DNA from 2 places in the Neisseria flava genome. Region 2 is predicted to be linked to the other one. Evidence: predicted binding sites of a transcription regulator. Region 2 holds the regulator's gene; the other holds the start of a gene.

Region 1 (4,337 bases), on a different contig from region 2:
AAAATCGCCGTCGGCACGCACGCCCTGTTTTCAGACGACGTCGAGTTCCAAAATCTGGGCTTGGTGATTGTGGACGAACAACACCGCTTTGGTGTCGCCCAACGCCTCGCCCTCAAAAACAAAGGGCGCGACGTCCACCAGTTGATGATGTCCGCCACGCCCATCCCGCGCACGCTCGCCATGAGTTTTTTCGCCGACTTGGACGTATCCGTTATCGACAAATTGCCGCCCGGGCGCACCCCGATTAAAACCCGTCTCGTCAACAACGTCCGCCGCGCCGAAGTCGAAGGCTTCGTCCTCAACATCTGCCGCAAAGGGCAGCAGGCATACTGGGTCTGCCCGCTGATTGAAGAAAGTGAAACCCTGCAACTGCAAACCGCTACCGAAACTCTCGAGCAGCTTCAGGCGGCATTGCCCGAACTCAACATCGGCTTGGTACACGGGCGCATGAAAGCCGCCGAAAAAGCCGAAGTCATGGCTCAATTTGCCGCAGGCCGTCTGAACGTCTTGGTTGCCACCACCGTTATCGAAGTAGGCGTAGATGTGCCCAACGCCGCCCTGATGGTTATCGAACACGCCGAGCGCATGGGCTTAGCGCAGCTACACCAATTACGAGGTCGGGTAGGGCGCGGCGCAGCAGAAAGCGTGTGCGTCCTCCTGTTTGCCGAGCCCTTGAGCGAACTCGCCAAAGCACGGCTGAAAGTGATTTACGAATACACCGACGGCTTCGAAATCGCCCGCCAAGACCTCAACATCCGCGGCCCCGGCGAATTTCTCGGCGCGCGCCAAAGCGGCATCCCCATGCTGCGCTTCGCCAACCTTGAAGAAGACTTACACCTTTTAGAACAAGCGCGCGAAATCGCCCCGATGCTGATTGAACAAAACCCCGAAATCGTCGAGGCGCATCTGGCAAGATGGCTTGCCAGCAGGGAAGGATATTTGGGCGTGTAAGGTCGTCTGAAAAACAATCCCGCCATTTTTACCTAATGCGCCGTCATTCCCGCGTAGGCGGGAATCCAGACCTCTTTTTCAGAGATATTCAACGATTACCGCAGTATGGACTTTACCCACAGATATGGTTTGCAGAAATATCAGTTGCGGCGGGTCTTTATATATTCTCGCGGGCAAAGCCCACGCTACGGCAGCCGCTTGCAGATACCCGCAAGTCATCTGAAAAAACAGTTCCTACATCCCTGCCTGCTTCGCCGTCATTCCCGCGCAGGCGGGAATCCAGACCTCTGATTTTCAGAAATATAGTGGATTAAATTTAAATCAGGACAAGGCGACGAAGCCGCAGACAGTACAGATAGTACGGCAAGGCGAGGCAACGCCGTACTGGTTTAAAGTTAATCCACTATATTCAACGATTACCGCAGTATGGACGTTGCCCACGGATGCAGTTTGCAGAAATATTGGTCTTGGCAGGGCGTTTATGTTTTACCGGCGAAACCCGCCATATTTTCAGACGACGTTTTTAGTCAAATCAAACGTTCAAAAATAAACTAAATATCTATAATTACCTTTTAAGTATGACCGTTTATCCGAATTAAAATCCGCTTATCAAATTCGTATAAAAAATCAATATAAAATCATCGAATTAAAAATATATAAAACTTAAAAATACCGCTTGTCTAAAAACTATACCGCTTATCATATCTATTTCAATATTATTAAAATAGGTATGAAAGTGACGAAATACGTCATATGACATAAAACGTTTCCCTTTTTTTCTCAAAAATGACAAAACACGTCATGTCCCCCCAAAAAATCCCACGTCATAAAAAAGCCCAAATCTGCCCGAAAAATCCTTCAAAACAAATTTAAACCTATTAAAAACATAAAATTACAAAATATTTTCACAAAAAATCCAAAAAAATCCAGACTTGGCACATCTCCTGCTTGATACATTACGTCCGGCAAGGAAATACAAGTAACGAAGTCCGAACCGGGAAGCTGTATATTCCTTCTACTTGATGGTTTTACTCATAAACAAGCAGAGCCAAACACATTACGGTTTTTTAACAACAAACATTTTTATTCACAACACTTTTTAAACTGGAGTTTATTAAATGAAAGCAATCCAAAAAGGTTTCACCCTGATCGAATTGATGATCGTAATCGCAATTATCGGTATTCTGGCAGTTATCGCTCTGCCTGCTTACCAAGACTACACTGGTCGTGCGCAAGTTTCTGAAGCGATTTCTTTGGCTGAAGGACAAAAGTCGGCAATTATCGAATACTACGCTGATAAAGGCGCATGGCCTTCTGATAATGCTGCCGCAGGTGTTGCTGCAGCCTCTAAGATTACTGGTAAATATGTAAAAAGCATGGAAGTAAAAGATGGTGTGATCATTGCAACTATGAAATCTAGTGGTGTGAACGCTGATGTCGCAGGTAAAACAGTATCTCTGTCTCCTGAGAAAGGCACCGATAACAAAAAAGCTTTGTCTGAAGGTTCCTTCACTTGGAAATGTACTGCCGGTACCGTTCCGACTAAATTCCTGCCTTCTTCTTGCCGCTAATATCCTAGCGTAAGAAACGTAAACCAATAAAGCGGAAGGGCTTCCCTTCCGCTTTATTGCTAAGCAAATTTCCACAACAGCCATTTGCATCGCGATATGAAAAAAAGTTATCAAAAATATACCGTTAAGCCTCAAGGTTTTACATTGCTGGAATTAATGATTGTTATAGGGATTATCGGGATTCTCGGAATTATGGCGCTTCCCGCGTATCAGAATTATGTGGCGCGCGCGCAAGTCAGCGAAGGAATTATGCTTGCCGCCAGTATGAAGGCGGAAGTCGAGGAGGCTTTTGCCGATAAGGGAAGTCTGCCGATTAAGGTAACCGTTTCGCAAAAAGACAATGCCGGAAGTTATGTCAAAGTTGTCCGGATAGAAGATGATGGGACTATTGTTGCTGCAATAGGCAAAGAGGCAGCAGTGCCGATTAAGAATACTGAAATTTACCTGATTCCCAGCTTTGCCGTATCGGGAACGGGAACTAACCCAAAAGGCAATACCGTATGGTCTTGCAGCGGAACAATGGATGAATATTTTCTCCCTGTCTCCTGCAAAGGTGCCAAAAAACAAAAAACGCCATAGAACAAGCTGTGGCTCGTATTTCTGCCAGCAGCGTGTATGGCTGCACCTATACGGCTGCTGCGTTGCATGGGTGCGCGTGCCTTTTACAACGAAGCGGCGTAGCGTGGGCTTTGCCCACGGATGATACCGATGAAAAGGCGGTCTGAAATTTTCTGCATGATTCGTGGGCAAAGCCCACATTACAGTTGAGGTACTCGGATTAGATACTGCCCAACGAAATTTGAATATCTACAATGTTAGGTTTGGAAAGCTAATCTGCCTAAAGGTCGTCTGAATGTGTTTTCAGACGACCTTTTCCATGGTTGACGATGCTTCTTATTCCCTGTTTTATTGTTTGGCATGGCGTTTGCTTAGTTTTTTTCATCATTATTTATTTTTCTAGGGATTTGCTGATGGAGCCTTCTTCTCTTTTATCGAAGAAAATTAGATTGCCGTCGTTGCGGCTGAAGTATTTTGCTTATGCGCTATTGCTCGTTGTATTGCCGAATCTGCTTTTTTGGATTTTGGCAGGGCTTACAGGAACGGCGCGTCCAATTATCAATTTGGATTATATTGCGGCGGCGGCTTTGTTTGCGCTCGGATGGAAACCTGCAAAATGGGCGGGGGTGCTGCTTTTTTGGGCTGTGCTGCTTTTTGATGTGTTGATGCTGGTGATGCAGCAGTTCCCGTTTATGGACTTGCTGGGGGCTTTATACCTTGCCCCCTTTATTATGAAGGCGCCTTTGCTTTATCAGATATTGACGGGCAGTTTGCTACTGTATCTTTTACTGATGCCTTTGATCTTGTCCAAAACGGCGGAGAAGACTGATTTTTTCCATGTTTCGGTATTGGTCGTTCCGCTTTTGATTGCGGCTTATTTTACCGGGCATTTGCAGTATTACGAACGTTCGGCGCAGTTTAATCTTTTCGGGGCGAATAATTTTTATTATGCGAAAAGTCAGTATCTGCTTTATTCGAGCAGTCAGAATGCCGACTTTATTAAGCAGGGGTTTCAGAGTCCTGTGTTTATGCCTTTGAAGAATCAGCAAAGGGCGGCATCGCATTTGCTGAAGCCACAATCGGACAAGATTCTCATGATAGTTGCAGAATCTTGGGGGCAACCTGAGAAACAGGCTTTGCAGGATGCGGTACTTGCTAAATTGTCAGAGCAAAAAGACCGTTTTTCAGTTTGGGAAGGCGGCAGTTTTAATTTTATCGGAGCGACTGTAGAGGGCGAGATGCGGGAGCTTTGTTCTT
Region 2 (4,337 bases):
AACAAGGTCGTCTGAAAGAACATCTGAGCGCAAGAGGGGCGAAACAATTTCCCGAAAGCACCGACGTACATTTCGAGCTGCCGCACCTCGTCTTCTTCCAAGAAGGCAGCCGGCTTTACGACGTCGGCAGCGACGAAGCCGTATACAACACCCAAACCAAACAACTCCTGTTCAAACACAACGTCGTCCTGACCAAAGCCGCCGATGCCAAGCGGCAGGCGGGCGTCGTCAAAACCGATCTCCTGCACGTCGACACCGAATCGCAATACGCCCAAACCGACACGCCCGTTACCTTCCAATACGGCGAATCGAGCGGCAACGCCGAAGGTCTGACGTATGACCACAAAAAAGGTTTGTTGAACTTCCCATCCAGAGTGAAAGCCACGATTTATGATACAAAAAATATGTAAGGCATGTGTTTTAACCGCATTTTTCGCCACCGCCCCCGCCTACGCCCTGCAAAGCGACAGCAAGCAGCCGATACAGATTGAAGCCGACCAAGGCTCGCTCGACCAAAACAACCAAAGCACCACCTTCACCGGCAACGTCATCATCAAACAAGGCACGCTCAACATCCGCGCCGGCAGCGTCAACGTCTCCCGCAACGACAAAGGCGAACAGTTCATGAAAGCCAGCGGATCACCCGTCCGCTTCAGCCAGACGCTCGACGACAACAAAGGCACGGTTAACGGACAAGCCAACAACGTAACCTACTCCTCCGCCATCAACCTCGTTACCCTGACCGGCAACGCCAAAGTCCAACGCGGCGGCGACGTTGCCGAAGGCGCAGTCATCACCTACAACACCAAAACCGAAGTCTATACCATCAACGGCAGCTCGAAATCAGGCGCCAAATCCGCCGCCAAATCCGGCAGGGTTAGCGTCGTCATCCAGCCGTCCAGCACCCAAAAAACTAAATAACCAATATCTGACAACACAAAAGGTCGTCTGAAAACCAACGCAGCAAAAACCCCAAACAACATTTTCAGACGACCTCCGAACCAAGAGTTATTTATGAGCGAAAACACCAGCCGCCTCGTCGTTCAAAACCTGCAAAAAAGTTTCAAAAAACGCCAAGTCGTCAAAAGCTTCTCCCTCGAAATCGAAAGCGGCGAAGTCATCGGCCTGCTCGGTCCCAACGGCGCAGGCAAAACCACCAGCTTCTACATGATTGTCGGACTCATCGCCGCCGATGCAGGCAGCGTTACCCTCGACGGACAAGAACTGCGCCACCTGCCCATACACGAACGCGCCCGCCTCGGCGTCGGCTACCTGCCCCAAGAAGCCTCGATTTTCCGCAAAATGACCGTCGAACAAAACATCCGCGCCATTTTAGAAATCAGCACCAAAGACAAAAGCCGCATCGACGGCGAAGTCGAAAAACTGCTTGCCGACCTCAACATCGGCCACCTGCGCTACAACCCCGCCCCCTCCCTGTCCGGCGGCGAACGCCGACGCGTCGAAATCGCCCGCGTACTCGCCATGCAGCCGCGCTTCATCCTCTTGGACGAACCCTTCGCCGGCGTTGACCCCATCGCCGTCATCGACATCCAAAAAATCATCGACTTCCTCAAATCGCGCGGCATCGGCGTACTCATTACCGACCACAACGTACGCGAAACCCTCAGCATCTGCGACAGAGCCTACATCATCAGCGACGGCACCGTCCTCGCCTCCGGCAAGCCCGACGACTTGGTCAACAACGAACAAGTCCGCTCCGTCTATCTCGGTGAAAACTTCAAATACTGACAATGACAAACCGCACAATTGATTGTGCGGTTTTTTTAAATAATAAAACCACCCAAAGTGAGTTGACGCATTAAGTGTAAAGTGTTGAAATACACATATCGAATAAAAAACAAAACGGCGTTCCCCAAAACGCCAAACACACCATAAAACCTTTTCAGACGACCTCTTTGCCATCGAACCAAACTCGAGGGCAAATGCCGTCCGAAATATAAAAAACAATCAACATACATTGCACCATGACCTTACTCGGCCTCAAACTCAGGCAGACCCAACAACTCAACCAACGTCTGCAACAATCCCTGCGCATCCTGCAAATGTCCGGTATCGAACTCGAACGCGAAGTCGAAGACTGGTTGCAGGACAATCCCCTGCTCGAACGTCCCGAAGCCGACGAATTTGCAGACGCAGAGTTCAATCACGGTACCACCATGCCGCGCAGCAACCACCTCGGCGGCGACGATGCCGAAGATGCGTGGCTCAACATCGCCAAAGAAGAAGATTTCAACCAATACCTGCACGCCCAAGTGTGCGAACACCCTCTTTCCGACAAAGAAGCCGCCTACGTCCACATCCTTATCGACTTCCTGGACGACCAAGGCTATTTCACCGACAGCATTCAAGACGTTATCGACAACACGCCCTTGGAATGGATGCTGGACGAAGACGAGCTGCAAAACGCCCTCGACCTTTTGCAGACCTTCGACCCGCCCGGCGTTGCCGCCGCCGACCTGACCGAATCCCTGATGCTCCAACTCATGCGCCTGCCCGCCAGCCCCGCGCGTCAGGCGGCCGCCCACCTCATCCAAAGTTCGCTGCACGATTTAGGCAAAAACCGCAAACAAAACATCATCCGCTTCCGCAAACTCTTTCCCGAAATCGACAGCGAAACCATAGAAGCCGCACTCGACATCATCGCCACGCTCAACCCCTACCCCGCCTACGGTTTCGCCTCCTCCGAACCGACCGCCTACATCCAGCCCGACGTTTGGGTCAAAGAAGGCAAAGACGGCTGGAAAGTCATCGGCAACGAAGCCGCCTGGCCCAAGCTGCAACTCAACCGCGAATACTGCGAACTGATGAAATCCGCAGAAGACGGCGCACCCGAGTGGAAAGAAAAAATCAACGAAGCCAAGCAGCGCATCGACTCTCTCGAACTGCGCAAAAGCACCGTCATCCGCCTTGCCGAATACATCGTCAAAAATCAGGAAGACTTCTTCATCTTCGGCGAAATCGGACTCGCACCCATGCTCATGAAAGACGCAGCCGCCGAATTGGGGCTTGCCGAAAGCACCATTTCGCGCGCCGCCAACCAAAAATATTTGTCTTGCCCGCGCGGACTATTTGCGTTACGCTATTTCTTCACTCAGGCAGTCAATTCCGAAGGCGACAAAGAAGGCCTGAGCCAAGGCGCGATTAAAGCCGTTTTGGGGCAGATTATCGAAAACGAAGACAGCAGCAAACCCCATTCCGACGAAACCCTTGTCCGCCTCCTCAAACAACAGGGCATAGACATCGCCCGCCGCACCGTCGCCAAATACAGGGAGTCGCTCGACATCCCGCCGGCACACAAACGCAAACTTACCGAATGACAGTTTTAAACCGCAGTTTTCCCGTTCCGTTTCTGACGGACTGAACCCACCGAAGGAGCTGTATTATGAATCTGAAAATCACCGGTCTGAATTTCGACGTTACCGAGGCCATCAAAAACTACGTTTCCGAAAAATTGGAACGCATCAACCGCCATGCAGCCAACGCCATTTCCGTTACCATTACCCTTTCCGTGGAAAAACTCAATCAACAGGCTGAAGCAGACATCCATTTGGCGGGCAAAGACCTACACGTCGAGGCCGTTGAACAAGATATGTACGCCGCCATCGATGTTCTGATGGACAAACTCGACCGCGCAGTGTTGAAACACAAAGAAAAAAGCGGCGATGTCCGCAGTACGGTAAAACCTGCCGCCGAATAAGCCTTGATTCAATAATAAAAACGTCGTCTGAAAATTTTCAGACGACGTTTTTTGTTAGCCAGTAATCTAGGGGCTGAACATAATGATTTGAATCCCACATAGGCGTTTTTCTGCTGGCAAAACCCACGTCATATCGGTCAACAAGCATTGCAGTATGTTAGCCCCATCAGGACAAAATTTTGAAAAATCATTGTATTTAAAAAAGAAACTGTTTTCTTATTCTGAATCCATGTCGGATTAGAAAAATAGAAAATATCCACGCCTGCCTTCTTTGTTCATGAAAGCAAACTACGTTTTCAGATGACCCTCCCTCTCTTACCAAGAGTAAATGACACCGCCCGACTTACTCTCATTATTCAAATCCATTTGAAAAAATAAATACTTAAACCCATCCGAAAACCCGCCATACCGCCCCGTTGCAAATCATGCTATGGTCTATTTGATACGTTTGAAAAACCTTAACTACCTTGTATTCTGATTACAAAGAAAGGCTTCAAAATGGACGGTTGGACTCAGACCTTGAGCGCGGGCTGGCTGCTGGGTATTGCGGCGATGGCGATTGTGCTGATTTTGCTGTTGATTGTGAAACTGCGTGTCCACGCACTGTTGACCTTGGTGT

Evidence for each region. The regulator sigma-54, encoded in region 2, starts transcription at its own class of promoters, with help from an activator protein. The targets are predictions, from matches to a motif close to CTGGCACGCTTCATGCTT.
Region 1: the regulator sigma-54 is predicted to act here: its motif matches at 1,884-1,901, upstream of AC5M9B_RS05230 (pilin).

What each region holds. Positions count from the first base shown of each region.
Region 1 covers NZ_CEXQBZ010000109.1:73,624-77,960, reverse strand. Annotated here, with positions in the region: gene recG (ATP-dependent DNA helicase RecG) at 1-951, shown strand, start outside; partial or broken gene AC5M9B_RS05235 (IS5/IS1182 family transposase) at 1,250-1,387, shown strand; gene AC5M9B_RS05230 (pilin) at 2,070-2,522, shown strand; gene AC5M9B_RS05225 (pilin) at 2,619-3,101, shown strand; gene AC5M9B_RS05220 (sulfatase-like hydrolase/transferase) at 3,494-4,337, shown strand, end outside.
Region 2 covers NZ_CEXQBZ010000123.1:15,890-20,226, forward strand. Annotated here, with positions in the region: gene lptC (LPS export ABC transporter periplasmic protein LptC) at 1-410, shown strand, start outside; gene lptA (lipopolysaccharide transport periplasmic protein LptA) at 391-921, shown strand; gene lptB (LPS export ABC transporter ATP-binding protein) at 1,015-1,749, shown strand; gene rpoN (RNA polymerase factor sigma-54) at 1,986-3,338, shown strand; gene hpf (ribosome hibernation-promoting factor, HPF/YfiA family) at 3,404-3,718, shown strand; gene AC5M9B_RS09060 (GntP family permease) at 4,217-4,337, shown strand, end outside.